Variovorax paradoxus: one gene and its partner. The protein of the gene in region 2 interacts with the protein of the main gene of each other region in a pairwise test. Links are inferred from orthologs where the notes say so. Each region holds a gene or a part of one and is shown on either strand. Other genes may lie near its edges.

What was found. The genes of interacting proteins can lie anywhere in the genome.
Region 1: the proteins of ligA (region 2) and leuS interact in binary tests that used the Escherichia coli proteins (3 or more experiments, as listed by UniProt). The link is inferred for Variovorax paradoxus from one-to-one orthologs.

What each region holds. Positions count from the first base shown.
Region 1 is NZ_CP102931.1:6,259,402-6,266,631, reverse strand. What follows is about bases 2,311-5,481. They hold leuS (leucine--tRNA ligase), read left to right. Parts: upstream 2,311-2,650; coding sequence 2,651-5,281; downstream 5,282-5,481. Other genes in these bases: NWF24_RS29340 (LPS-assembly lipoprotein LptE), read left to right, coding at 5,293-5,481; NWF24_RS29350 (Bug family tripartite tricarboxylate transporter substrate binding protein), read right to left, coding at 2,311-2,489. Also shown: NWF24_RS29360 (peroxidase-related enzyme), read left to right, coding at 1-448; NWF24_RS29355 (NAD/NADP octopine/nopaline dehydrogenase family protein), read right to left, coding at 443-1,522; more of NWF24_RS29350, read right to left, coding at 1,515-2,310; more of NWF24_RS29340, read left to right, coding at 5,482-5,838; holA (DNA polymerase III subunit delta), read left to right, coding at 5,867-6,940; NWF24_RS29330 (glutamate-5-semialdehyde dehydrogenase), read left to right, coding at 7,019-7,230.
Region 2 is NZ_CP102931.1:2,821,570-2,828,617, reverse strand. Bases 1,211-4,199 are described here. They hold ligA (NAD-dependent DNA ligase LigA), read right to left. Parts: upstream 3,761-4,199; coding sequence 1,661-3,760; downstream 1,211-1,660. Other genes in these bases: NWF24_RS13300 (cell division protein ZipA C-terminal FtsZ-binding domain-containing protein), read right to left, coding at 3,787-4,199; NWF24_RS13310 (hypothetical protein), read right to left, coding at 1,211-1,540. Also shown: NWF24_RS13320 (DoxX family protein), read left to right, coding at 107-502; def (peptide deformylase), read right to left, coding at 513-1,052; more of NWF24_RS13310, read right to left, coding at 1,097-1,210; more of NWF24_RS13300, read right to left, coding at 4,200-4,893; chromosome segregation protein SMC, read right to left, coding at 4,908-7,048. UniProt on the Escherichia coli protein: DNA ligase that catalyzes the formation of phosphodiester linkages between 5'-phosphoryl and 3'-hydroxyl groups in double-stranded DNA using NAD as a coenzyme and as the energy source for the reaction.

The DNA.
Region 1 (7,230 bases), 3.4 Mb from region 2 along the record:
TCTGGTGCTGGCGCATCAGCCCGAGATACTGCTGCAGCGCTCGATTGCCTTCAACGCGATCATGTTCGCGCCGGGTGGCATGCCGCGCGCCGAGCGCGAGCTGGGCGCCACGGTGGAGTCGCGCGTCAACGGCTGCGTGTACTGTGCCTCGGTGCATGCCCAGCGCTTCGAGCAACTGGCCAAGCGCAACGACGTGATCTCTCAGGTGTTCGAGGAGCCGATGGGCGCGGGCACTACGGCGCGCGAGAAGGCCATCGTCGAGTTTTCGATTCGTCTCGGCGTGGAACCCGACAAGATTTCGGCCGACGACGTGCGCGGGTTGAAGGAGGTCGGGCTGACCGAGCTGGAAATCCTCGACCTGATCCACTCGGTTGCCATCTTCGCCTGGGCCAACCGGCTGATGCTCAACCTCGGGGAGCCGGTGTTCCCCGAGGCCGCAGCGTCATAGGCGCGCGAGCAGCCCGGCGACAGTTTCGTTCGCCAGGCCCAGCGGTTCGAGCAGGTCGTTTTCGCGGCGGAAGTCGACGCCGTTGACCAGCGAGGCCGCATCCACGATGGTGTGCGTCGCGGGCGTCGGCACGCCGGCGATGGCGCCCAGCGCCTCGACGAAGGCCAGGCCGTAGGGCATGTCTTCGGTCACGTAGCGGGTGTCGGTTTGCGTGGGACCGGGCGGGCCGCCGCGCTTGGCGTGCAGCTCGGCGGCAATGTCTTCGAGCTTTTCCGACGTGGTGCCGAAGGAGCGCGCGAAGTGCGCCTCGATGGGGCCGAGCTCGATGCCGAAGGCTGCGGCCACGGCGCGGCGTTCCTGGTCAAGCGCCTCGATCGCGCGCGACACGCCGGGCGTCATGCAGTGGTACTGCGGCCAGTTCTCGGCGCGCTCGATGCGGGTCCAGTTGAAGACCGCGAGCGGGCCGTGGGACTGCGGGTTGACGTTGGCCAGGGCGCTGGCGAGGGCGCTGCCCTGCGCGGAGAAGCCGTCGCCGAAGAGGTCGGTGCACAGCGCGACGGCCTGGGCCGTCTCGAAGGCGGGCAGGGCGGAAACGCCGACGGCCTTGCGCCGCGTCATCACCCTGACCTGCGTGCCCGATTCGCGGCGCGCGGTCAGCACGGTCGTGCCGAAGCTGGCGACGGTGATCTGCCGGCCGGCGCGGCGGGCCGCTTCATGGAGATAGAGCGACGACAGCGAGGCCATCGAACTGACGATCACGGTCTGGCCATCGCGCAGGCAGGGCAGCAGCGCATCCATCACGCATTTGTGGCCGTTGACCGGCAGGGCGAGCAGCAGCACGTCCGAGGCTGCGCACAGCCCGGCCGCGTCGTCGGCGACTTCGACGGTCACTGAAAACGACTGGATGCCGCTGGCCTCCAACGCCTGCGTGCGCAAGGCTTCTGCGCCCTGGCCGCCCGGCGACCACACGGTGACGCCGTGGCCCGCCTGTCGCAGCCAAGCCGCGCTGGCCAGCGCGATCGCCCCAGCGCCAGCGATGCCGACGTGGTACTTCTTGCCCGAAACCTCAGTCAACCTTGATCCCGCCCTGCTTGATCACCTTCGCCCAACGCTGGCTGTCTTCCGTCACGACCTTGCCCAAGGCAGCCGGGCCGCCACAGGTATTCACCGCGCCCAACTGGGCGAAGCGCTGCTTCGTCTCCGGCAGGTTGCACACCTCGACCAGCGCCGCCGACAGCTTCTCGACGCTCGCCGCGGGCATGCGCGCGGGCGCCATCACGCCGACCCAGACCGGCACTTCCATCCCCGGCAGGCCCGTGGCTTCGCCGATGGTCGGGGCCGAGCCCATGCTGGGAAGGGAAACCCGAGAGAAGGTGCCGAGCACGCGCGCCTTGCCGCTGGCGACCATGGGTTCGATCGAGGCCACGCTGGTGACGATGGCGGCCACCTGCCCGCCCAGCAGGTCCGTCATGGCGGGCGCGGCGCCCCGGTAGGGCACGTGCAGCAGGTTCGTGCCGCTCGCCTGCGCCAGCAGTGCCCCGGTCAGGTGCGACACGGTGCCGTTGCCGGTCGAGGCATAGGTCACCTGGCCCGGCCTGGCCTTGGCGTCGCGCAGCACGTCGGCCACCGTCTTGTAGGGGCTCTCGGTGCGCACGGACAGCGTCATCGGCGTGTCGGCCACCAGGGCCACCGGCACCAGCTCGTGCACCGGGTCGTAGGGGAGCTTGGGCTGCAGGTGGGGCGCGATCGTGATCGCGCCGCCGGTGGCCAGCAGTACCGTGGCACCGTCGGTTGCCTTGGCCACCGCGTCGGCTGCCACGATGCCGCCCGCGCCGGCCTTGTTGTCGATGATGACGGGCTGGCCCAGCTTGTCGGTGAGCTTGGCGCCCAGGTAGCGCGCGATCACGTCCTGCGCGCCGCCGGTGGCAAAGGGCACGACGATGCGCAGGGGCTTGTCGTTCTGCTGGGCCCACAGAGGCGTGGCGGCGAGGCCGGCGGCGGCCGCGAGGCCCAGGGCGAGGTGTTTCAGGCGCAGTTTCATGGTGTTCCAGGCGGTGCGAAAAACCTGTCGGACGGCAGGCGTTACCCGCGCAACACGCAGGTTACGTGCCCCGAGTCTAGAGTCTGCCGGCCAGGGCTTTCGCCCGGGCGCGATAATCCCGCGTTCCCGGCCGCTCCGAGCCGGGCTCTTGCCGAACCGCCATGAATCCCAGCTACAAACCCAGCGACGTCGAGTCCGCTGCCCAGGCGCAATGGAGCGCCGCCGACGCCTACCGCGTCACCGAGGACACGAGCCGCAAGAAGTACTACGCCTGCTCGATGCTGCCGTACCCCAGCGGCAAGCTGCACATGGGCCACGTGCGCAACTACACGATCAACGACATGCTCACGCGCCACCTGCGCATGAGCGGCTACAACGTGCTGATGCCCATGGGCTGGGACGCCTTCGGCCTGCCGGCCGAGAACGCGGCGCTGAAGAACGGCGTGCCGCCGGCCAAGTGGACCTACGAGAACATCGCCTACATGAAGGGCCAGCTCCAGGCCATGGGCCTGGCCATCGACTGGAGCCGAGAGATCGCCACCTGCGATCCGAGCTACTACAAGTGGAACCAGTGGCTGTTCCTGAAGATGCTCGAAAAGGGCATTGCCTACCGCAAGACCCAGGTCGTCAACTGGGACCCGGTCGACCAGACCGTGCTGGCCAACGAGCAGGTGATCGACGGCAAGGGCTGGCGCACCGGCGCCACGGTCGAGCGCCGCGAGATCCCGGGCTACTACCTGAAGATCAGCGACTACGCCGAGGAACTGCTCGAACACACCCAGCACAAGCTGCCGGGCTGGCCCGAGCGCGTCAAGCTGATGCAGGAAAACTGGATCGGCAAGAGCGAGGGCCTGCGCTTCGCCTTCACGCATGACATCAAGGGCGCGAGCGGCAAGCTGATCCAGGACGGCCGCATGTACGTGTTCACCACGCGAGCCGACACCATCATGGGCGTGACCTTCTGCGCCGTGGCGCCCGAGCATCCGCTGGCCGCGCATGCCGCCACGCTCGACCCCAAGGTCGCGGCCTTCATCGAGGAGTGCAAGAGCGGCGGCACCACCGAGGCCGAACTCGCCACGCAAGAGAAGAAGGGCGTGCCCACGGGCCTGACCGTCAAGCACCCGATCACGGAGGAGCAGGTGCCGGTGTGGGTCGGCAACTACGTGCTGATCGGCTACGGCGACGGCGCCGTGATGGGCGTGCCCGCGCACGACGAGCGCGATTTCGCCTTCGCCAACAAGTACGGCATCGAGATCATCCAGGTGGTGCTGGTCGACGACGAGCCGCACTTCGACTATCACAAGTGGCAGGACTGGTACGCGGACAAGCAGCGCGGCGTGACGATCAACTCCGACAACTTCAGCGGCATGTCGTACAAGGAGGCCGTGGCCGCCGTGGCGCATGCGCTGGGCCAGAAGGACCTGGGCGAACTGCAGACCACCTGGCGCCTGCGCGATTGGGGCGTGAGCCGCCAGCGCTACTGGGGCACGCCGATCCCGATCATCCATTGCGACGAACACGGCGCGGTGCCGGTGCCCGAAAAAGACCTGCCCGTGGTGCTGCCCACCGACTGCGTGCCGGACGGTTCGGGCAACCCGCTGAACAAGCACGAAGGCTTCCACGCTGGCGTGGTCTGCCCCGTCTGCGGCAAGCCCGCGCGGCGCGAAACCGACACGATGGACACCTTCGTCGATTCGTCGTGGTACTTCATGCGCTACTGCGATCCGAAGAACGACGAAGCCATGGTGGCCGGCGGCGCCGACTACTGGATGCCGATGGACCAGTACATCGGCGGCATCGAACACGCCATTCTTCACCTGCTGTACGCGCGCTTCTGGACCAAGGTGATGCGCGACCTTGGCCTGGTGAAGGCCGACGAGCCCTTCAGCAAGCTGCTGACGCAGGGCATGGTGCTCAACCACATCTTCTACAAGCGCAATGAAAAGGGCGGCAAGGACTACTTCCCGCCGACTGAAGTCACGACGGTGCTCGACGCGCAGGGCCGCATCATCGGCGGCACCACCGCCGACGGCACGAAGGTCGAGTACGGCGGCGTCGGCAAGATGGGCAAGAGTGAACGCAACGGCGTCGACCCGCAGGACCTGATCGAGAAATACGGCGCCGACACCGCGCGCCTGTACACCATGTTCACCGCGCCGCCCGAAGCCACGCTCGAGTGGAACGACGCGGCCGTCGAAGGCAGCTACCGCTTCCTGCGCCGGGTGTGGAACTTCGGTGCCGCGCAGGCGGAACAGCCTGTGACCCTGGGAGGGCCGCCGACGTACGGCAAGAATGCTCAGGCGCTGCGCCGCGAGGTGCACACCGTGCTGCGCCAAATCGACTACGACTACCAGCGCATGCAATACAACACGGTGGTGTCGGGCACGATGAAGCTGCTCAACGCGCTCGAGGGCTTTAAATCCGAGGGCACCCCGGGCGACTTGGCCGCCGTGAACGAAGGCTTCGGCATCCTGCTGCGCTGTCTTTACCCAGCCACGCCGCACATCGCCCAGCAGCTGTGGAACGAACTCGGCTACGACAAGGGCCTGGGCGGCCTGCTCGATGCGCCCTGGCCCGCGATCGACGTCGCAGCGCTGGTGCAGGACGAGATCGAACTCATGCTGCAGGTCAACGGCAAGCTGCGCGGCAAGCTCAGCGTGCCGGCCGGCGCATCGAAGGACGAGATCGAGAAGCTCGCGCTCGCCTGCGACGATTTCGTCAACTTCGCCGAAGGCGCGCCGCCCAAGCGCGTGATCGTGGTTCCCGGCCGTCTGGTCAACGTGGTCCTTTGAACGACTCAAGCATGAACACTCGCAATGTCTCGCTGCCGCGCCGCGGCTTTCTTCTTGGACTGACGGCGGCGGGCGCTTCGCTCGGCCTGGCCGGTTGCGGTTTCGAGCTGCGCAAGGCGCCTGTCTTCGCGTTCAAGACGCTGCAGGTGTCGGGCAACTCGGCCATGATCAACCAGATCCGGCGCGAGCTGCGGGCAACCGGCACGGTGACGGTGGTAACGCCTGACACGACCACCGCCGGTGGTTCGTCCCCGGCGCCGGCCGCCGACGTGGTGCTGGAGATCCTGAGCGAGGACCGCAACCGCATCGTGATCTCGACCAATTCGGCCGGCCTGGTGCGCGAGCTGCAGCTTCAGCTGAAGGTGCGCTTCCGCCTGCGCACGCCGGGTGGCAAAGACCTGCTGCCGGCCACCGACGTCTCGCAGACGCGCGACCTGAGCTTCAACGAAACCAACGCGCTGGCCAAGGAAGGCGAAGCCGACCTGCTGTTCCGCGACATGCAGTCGGACATCGCGCAGCAGCTGATGCGCCGCCTGGCGGCCGTCAAGGAACTCTGAGCCCGCGCGCTCCGGTCATTCCATTTCCATGCAACTTGCCAGCGCCCAGCTCGGGGCCCACCTGCAGAAGGGCCTGAAGCCGCTCTACACGATCCACGGCGACGAGCCGCTGCTCGCGCAGGAGGCGGCCGACGCCATCCGCACCGCCGCGCGCGCGCAGGGCTATACCGAGCGCAGCTCTTACACCGTGGCCGGCGCGCACTTCGACTGGAGCGCGGTGCTCGCGGCCGGGGGCTCGCTCTCGCTGTTCGCCGATAAGCAGATCGTCGAGATCCGCATTCCTTCGGGCAAGCCCGGCAAGGACGGCAGCGCGGCGTTGCAGCAGATGGCCGAGTCCGCGCCCGGCAACGACGGCACGCTCACGCTGGTGATGTTGCCGCGGCTGGACAAGGCCACGCGCACCGGCGCCTGGTTCTCGGCGCTGGAGAACAACGGCGCGAGCATCCAGGTCGACCCGATCGAGCGCAGCGCGCTGCCGCAATGGATCGCGCAGCGCCTGGGTCAGCAGGGCCAGCGCGTGATGCCCGGCGACGAAGGCCAGCGCACGCTGCAGTTCTTTGCCGATCGCGTGGAGGGAAACCTGCTCGCTGCGCACCAGGAAATCCAGAAGCTCGCACTGCTGCATCCGGCCGGCGAGCTGAGCTGGGAGCAGGTCGAAGGCGCGGTCAACAACGTGGCGCGCTACGACGTGTTCAAGCTCTCCGAAGCCGTGCTGGCCGGCAATCCGCAGCGTGTGGCACGCATGCTCGACGGCCTGCAGGCCGAAGGCGAGGCCGAAGTGCTTGTGCACTACACGATTGCCGAAGACATCCGCGCGCTCAAGCGCGTGAAGGACGCCATGGCCTCGGGCCGCCCGCTGCCGATGGCGCTGCGCGAGAACCGTATCTGGGGCCCGCGCGAGCGCGCCTTCGAGCGCGTGCTGCCGCGGCTGGACGACCGCATGCTGACCCGGCTGCTGCGCGCGGCGCATGTGGTGGACGGCATCGTGAAGGGGCTGAAACAGCCCGACTGGCCCGCCAGCGGCTGGCAAGCCCTGCAGCGGCTGGCGCTGATGCTGTGCCGCGCATGCAGCAGCGCGGCGGCCGCTCCTCGGCGCGCCTGATCCGCTTGGGCGCGATGGCTCGAGCCATCAAAAGGCCCATGTAAGCCGGGTCACAGGTCGGCGTGGGAAAATGAACACATGAATGCGTTCAACGTCAGCGAGCACATGCAGACACTGGGTCTGCAAGCCAAAGCCGCTGCATTCCTCATGGCCCGTGCGGATGCAGCTACCAAAAACATAGCATTGAAGGCGCTGGCCCAGCGCCTGCGCGAAGCCGGCCCGGTGCTGGCCGTCGCCAATCAGAAAGACCTGGAGCGCGCCACCGCTGCCGGTCTCTCGGCGCCGATGGT
Region 2 (7,048 bases):
AGAACTCCGGGTTGGATGCATATGCGCCGCAAAAGGCTGGCTCGAAGCGCCACAGGTTCACTACCATACGGCCCTCCAATCAACCACTCCAATGGAATCCACACAAATGGTCAAATCCGACGACACCGGCAAGTTCATCCTGCGCGTTTCGCTTGGCGTCCTGATCCTGCTGCACGGCATCGCCAAGCTGCAAGGCGGCGTCGGCTTCATCTCCGGCATGCTGGCCCAGCACGGGCTGCCGGGCGCGCTGGCCTATCTGGTCTACATCGGCGAGGTGGTGGCGCCCGTGCTGCTGATCATCGGCCTCTACACGCGTCCTGCGGCGTGGATCGTGGTCATCAACATGCTGGTGGCATTCGCGCTGGTCCATATGAAGGACCTGACCTCGCTCGGCAAGCAAGGCGGCTGGGCGCTGGAACTGCAAGGCATGTTCCTGTTCGCGGCGCTTGCTCTTGCCTTCATGGGCGGTGGCCGCTTCGCGCTCAGCAGCAAATACAACTGATCAGGTTCGATCAATCGTCATCGGCTGCATCGAGACCTGGGAACAGGACCTCGGTGTAGCCGAAGCGCGAGAAATCGCGCACCCGCATCGGGTACAGCTTGCCCAGCAGGTGATCGACTTCATGCTGCACCACGCGCGCATGAAAGCCAGTGGCGACCCGGTCGATCGGGTCGCCGTACGGGTCGAACCCGGTATAGCGGATGTTGGCGAAGCGCGGCACCACGCCGCGCAGGCCCGGCACTGACAGGCACCCTTCCCAGCCCTCTTCTTCCTCGTCGTTCAGCGGCGTGATGACGGGATTGAGCAGCACGGTGCGGGGCACCGGCGGAGCATCGGGATAACGGGGGCTCACGACATCGGTGCCGAAGATCACGAGTTGCTGGTCTACGCCGATCTGCGGCGCGGCAAGGCCGGCGCCATTGACCGCATGCATGGTCTCGAACATGTCGCGCACCAGCAGGTGCAGCTCGTCGGTGTCGAAGGCGGCGACCGGCTGCGCGATACGCAGCAGCCGGGGGTCGCCCATCTTGAGGATTTCGCGGATGGCCATGGCGGGATTATCGCGACAGCCTCGCGCGCTCGCCCCTGGTGGGGTCAGGGAGGGGTTTGCGTCTTGGAGTCAGGCGAGGTCCACAACCGCGCAGGCCCTCGCGGCATCTGCTGCGGCTGCGTGGGCGTGATGCCCGGCACACCACCGGGCCGCGCCGGGACCACGGCGGAAGGACGACCTCCGCCGCCCCAGGCCGGCGGGGCCGTTGGACGCACGCCGGGATAGGCGGGCCGCACGGGATAGCCCGGACGACCATAGTAGGGACGCCCGCGGTCATAGTAGTACGGACGGCGACCCTCGTAGTAGCCGCCACCTTCGATGTAGACCGGCGCGGGCGCCACCACCACGGGCGAAGGCTCGCTGTAGTAAGGCCCCGACGAATAGCCTCCGCCGCCATAGTAGGGATCGCCGGGCACGCCCACGCAGCCACTCAGCAGCGCAACGCCGCCGAGTGCAACACAGGCACCGAGAACTCGAATTTTTTGCATGAGGGACTCTCCTTGTGGCCTTCAATTAGCTTTCAACGCCAGGTTGTAGACCCTGTTGACTGCGCTGCGATGAAGTCGCGTAACGGCCGGTAAAGAGGATCTGCCGTCACGTTTTCCCGCTCACTCGCCCGCGTCTTCTGCCGGGACACCGTTGGCGAGTATCTCCAGCATACGCGCCTCGTCGATGATCTCGACGCCGTTCTCACGTGCCTTGTCGAGCTTGCTCCCGGCCTCTTCCCCGGCCACGAGGTAATGGGTTTTCTTGCTGACGGAGCCGGAAACCTTGGCACCGGCCGCCTCCAATTTATCCTTCGCTTCGTCACGGCTCAGCGTAGGAAGGGTGCCGGTGATGACGAAGGTCAGGCCCGCCAAAGGCTTCGGAGCGCGCGCGGCGGGCTCGCCCTCTTCCCACGTCAAGCCACAGGCTCGCAGTTGCTCGACCACCTCGCGGTTGTGCGGCTGGTCGAAGAAGGTGCGCAGGCTTTGCGCCACCACCGGGCCGACGTCGTTCACTTCGAGCAGTTGCTCCTCGGTCGCGTCCATGATCGCGTCGAGCTTGCCGAAGTGCTTGGCCAGGTCCTTCGCAGTGGTCTCGCCCACGTGGCGGATGCCCAGGCCGAACAGGAAGCGCGGCAGCGTGGTCTTCTTCGAGGCTTCGAGCGCATCGACAAGGTTTTTCGCCGACTTCTCGGCCATGCGCTCCAGCCCGGCCAGCGTGGTGAAGCCCAGCTTGTAGAGATCGGGCAAGGTGCGGATCAGGTTGGCGTCGACAAGTTGCTCGACCAGCTTGTCGCCCAGCCCATCGACATCGACCGCGCGCCGCGCCGCAAAGTGCAGGATGGCTTCCTTGCGCTGCGCAGCGCAGAACAGGCCGCCAGTGCAGCGGTAGTCGACCTCACCCTCCTCGCGTACGGCTTCCGAGTCGCACACGGGGCATTTGTGCGGCATGGTGAACTGCGGGCCGCGCTCGCCCTCTGGTTTTGCGAGGCTTTCGGGCACCACGCCAACCACTTCGGGAATCACATCGCCCGCGCGGCGCACGATCACCGTGTCGCCCACGCGCACGTCCTTGCGGCGCGCTTCGTCTTCGTTGTGCAGCGTGGCGTTGGTCACGGTCACGCCGCCGACGAACACCGGCGCGAGCTTGGCCACCGGCGTGAGCTTGCCCGTACGCCCAACCTGGATCTCGATGCCGACCACTTCGGTCAGTTGCTCCTGGGCCGGGTACTTGTGAGCCACGGCCCAGCGCGGCTCGCGCGAGACAAAGCCCAGCTGCCGCTGCAGCTCGATGCTGTCGACCTTGTAGACAACGCCGTCGATGTCGTAGGGCAAGGCATCGCGCTGGCGGCCGATGTTTTCGTGGAACGCTATGAGTTCAATAGCACCCGTAGCCCGCGCCGTCTGCGTTGCCACTGGAAAGCCCCACGCATGAAACTGCTGCAGCCAGTCGAACTGCGTCGGACAGTCGGGCCCGCCTTCGGCCGCCGGCGTGACTTCGCCCAGCCCATAGGCAAAGAAGCTCAGGGGCCGCGCCGCGGCAATCGCCGGGTCGAGCTGACGCACCGCGCCGGCTGCCGCATTGCGCGGATTGACGAACACCTTCTCGTTCTTCTGCCCATCCGCGATCTTCTGGCGCTGGCGCTCGTTGAGTGCGTCGAAATCGGCGCGCTTCATGTAGACCTCGCCGCGCACCTCGACCACGGGCGGCGCCGTGCCGTTGAGCCGCAAGGGAATCTCGCGCACGGTGCGGATGTTCTGCGTGACGTCTTCGCCCACCTCGCCGTCGCCGCGCGTGGCGGCCTGCACCAGCACGCCGTTCTCGTAGCGCAGGTTCATGGCGAGGCCGTCGAACTTCAGCTCGCAGACATAGCTGACCTGCGGCCCGTCCTCGGGCAAGCCCAGCTCCTTTCGCACGCGCGCATCGAAGGCGCTCGCGCCGCCGGGCGTGATGTCGGTTTCGGTGCGGATCGACAACATCGGCACCTTGTGGCGCACCTTGACGAAACCGTCGAGCACCTTGCCGCCCACGCGCTGCGTCGGCGAATCGGGCGTGCGCAGATCGGGAAACTCGGCCTCGATGGCCTGCAGGCGCTGGAAGAGCTTGTCGTACTCCGCGTCCGGCAGTTCGGGCGTGTCGAGCACGTAGTAGAGGTGGGCGTGCCGGTGGAGCTGTTCGCTCAGTGCGGCGGCTTCGCGTGCCGCTTCGTCGCGCGTCGTCATGGGGTGTCTCCCGAAGGTCGGAGTTGTTAGCTGAAGAGGCGTCGCGCCAGCGGAGAACCCGCAGCGAGGTCGCGCGCATCGAGCGTGTCGTAGAGCTGCTCGAGGTCAGCGCCGATCACGTCCATCGTCTCGTCGCGCAGCAGTTGGCCGTCGCTGTCGGTGACCACGCCGTCCATTTCGCGCGCCAGCGTGGCGGCGGCTTCGCGCATGCGGCGGAACGGCTCTTCGCCGCGATCGACCTGCGGCACATCGAGGCTCAGGCTGAGTTCGCGAATGGCCGATTGGGCTGGGTCGTCGGCCAGCGCAGCCTGCGTGTCGAAGGCCAGCCCGAGGACCGGCGGCAAACCAACTTCGCTGGTCGGCAGCACCATGCGCCCCGGAATGATGCCGGCCACGAAGCCGAGCCGCGCCGCGTTCTGCTGCACATAGCCCGGGCTCCAGGCCGCATGCAATGCGCGCAGAACAAAGCCCAGCTGCGCGTCATGCGCGCTGGCGAACTGGTCGAGCTCGCGGGCGCGTGCCACTTCGTCGAGCATCTCGGGGAACTCGGGCGCACCGTTGACCGCGTCGGCAAAGGCCTGCGCCTTGACCACGAATTCGGAATACTCGATTTCGTTGAGCGCGCCCGTGCGGTTGGCCAGCTGCACGCCGACCTGGAAGGCGCTGTAACGCTGCCCGGGCACGGGCGGCTCCCACTGCCCGTTGTGTTCGTTCAGGCCCTCGATGGCCACCGGCTTGCTACCCGCGCGCCGCGTCGACGGCATGGCGGCAATGGCTGCGTCGCCCGAGGCCAGGCCGTCGAGCGAGATCGGCGCGATCACGTCGATGAGCGGATCGAGCCCGCCGCGGCGCTCGCCGGTCGGTACGGGCACGCCGCTGGGCGCCGGCAGGTCGGGGTCGAATAAAGGCTCGTGGCGATCGGCGCCCTGCTGCACCTGGTACGGGTCGACGTGCAGCATCGGCTCCGCGCCGTCGGGCGAGCCCGACATTGCGCGCTCTGCATCGGCCAGCGCGAGGTCAACCGCATCGGGCTGCCGCGGTGCATTGCGGCGCGACATCATGGCCTCGTAGCCCACGACGGCCGCGAGAACGAGGCCGCCGAAGATTGCCAGGGCGAGAGTGAGGTTGCTCATGGGTGCCGCTCGGCTTACGCGGCTTCGACCATCGAGACCGCCGACTCCATGTCGACCGCGACGATGCGCGACACGCCCTGCTCCTGCATCGTCACGCCGATCAGTTGCTCGGCCATTTCCATGGCGATCTTGTTGTGGCTGATGAAGAGGAACTGGGTTTCACGGCTCATGGCGGTGACGAGTTTGGCATAGCGCTCGGTGTTCGCGTCGTCCAGCGGCGCGTCCACTTCGTCGAGCAGACAGAACGGCGCCGGGTTCAGCTGGAAGATGGCGAACACGAGCGCAATGGCCGTGAGCGCCTTCTCGCCGCCCGAGAGCAGGTGGATGGTCTGGTTCTTCTTGCCCGGGGGCTGGGCCATCACCTGCACGCCGGAGTCGAGGATTTCGTCGCCGGTCATCATCAGCTTGGCATTGCCACCACCGAACAGCTCCGGGAACATACGGCTGAAGTGCTCATTGACGATCTTGAAGGTGCCGCCGAGCAGGTCGCGCGTTTCGGCGTCGATCTTGCGGATGGCGTCTTCGAGCGTGCCGATGGCTTCGTTCAGGTCGGCCGACTGGGCGTCGAGGAAGGTCTTGCGTTCGCTGGCAATGGCCAGTTCGTCGAGCGCGGCCAGGTTCACCGCGCCGAGCGCGACCACCTCGCGGTTGAGGCGGTCGATTTCGCTTTGCAGGCCGGTGAGCTTCACCTTGTCGGTTTCGATCGACTGCTCGATGGCCTCGAGGTCGGCACCGGCGTCGTCCAGCAGCTGCTGATATTGCTCTACGCCCAGGCGCGCGGCCTGCTCTTTCAACTGGAACTCGGTGATGCGCTGGCGCAGCGGGTCGAGTTCTCGCTCGAGCTGCAGGCGGCGCTCGTCGCTGGCGCGCAGCTTGAGCGTGAGGTCGTCGTACTGGCTGCGCGCCGAGCCCAGCGCGGTTTCGCGTTCGAGCTTGAGGGCCAAGGCATCTTGCAGGCCGGCTTGTGCGGCGGCGTCGGACAGGCGGCTCAGCTCAGCGCGGGCGCGCTCGTCTTCGTCGGTCAGCGCCACGGTCTGCTGCATTGCCGTTTCAATGGAGCGGTTAAGTTCCGCGCGGCGGGCTTCGAGCGTGCGCTGCGAGAAGGTCGCCTCCTGCGCCTGGCGTTCGAGGCTGCGGTGCTGCTCGCGGCTCGCGGCCAGTGCGCGGCTGGCCTCGATCACGCGTTCGTCGAGCTCGGCATGGCGCTCCTGGCTGTCGGCCAGCTGCATGTCGAGCTCTTCGAAGCGGCCTTCGGCGGCGATGCGTTTCTCTTGCAGTTCTTCGAGCTGCGCGTCGACTTCGCCGAGATCGGCGGCCAACTGTTGGCTGCGGGCACGGGTCTGCTCGGCCAGCTGCGTCATGCGCAGGGTCTCGACCTGCAGTTCGTGCGCGCGCGACTGGGTTTCAGCGGCTTCGCGTCGCGCAGTCACGAGGCGCTGGGCGGCGTCGGCGTAAGCGGCTTCAGCGCGGACCAGCGCGGTGCGCGCCTCTTCGTTGATGAGCGTCTGGGCGCGCAGCTGGCGCTCCAGGTTTTCCATTTCCTGCTGGCGAGCCAGCAGGCCAGCCTGCTCGGAGTCGGGTGCGTAGAAATTGACGCTGTGCGAGGACACGGCATGGCCGCTGCGCACATAGATGACTTCGCCGGGCTGCAGCGTGGCGCGCTGGGCCAGCGCCTCTTCGAAGCTCGCGGCGGTGTAGCAACCGTGCAGCCAGTCGTTCAGCAAGGCCTGTTGCCCCGCGTCGTTCAGGCGCAGAAGGCTCGACAGGCGCGGCAGCGTCGCGGTGCCTTCGGGTGCCCCGGCGGCCGGCGGACTGTAGAAGGCGAGCTTGGCGGGCGGCGCGTCGTTGCCGAAGGCGCGCACCATCTCCAGGCGGCTGACTTCGAGCGCGCCCAGGCGCTCGCGCAGCGCAGCTTCGAGCGCGCTTTCCCAGCCCTGTTCGATGTGGATGCGGCTCCACAGGCCTTGCAGGCCTTCGAGGCCGTGCTTGGCGAGCCAGGGAGCCAGCTTGCCGTCGGTCTTGACCTTTTCCTGCAGTGCGCGCAACGCTTCGAGGCGGGCCGAGTACTCGGCGTGGCGGGCGCCCTCGGTGTTGACGGCCTGCTGCTTGGCGCGGCGGTCGTCGTCGAGCTGCGGCACGGCTTCCTGCAGTTCGT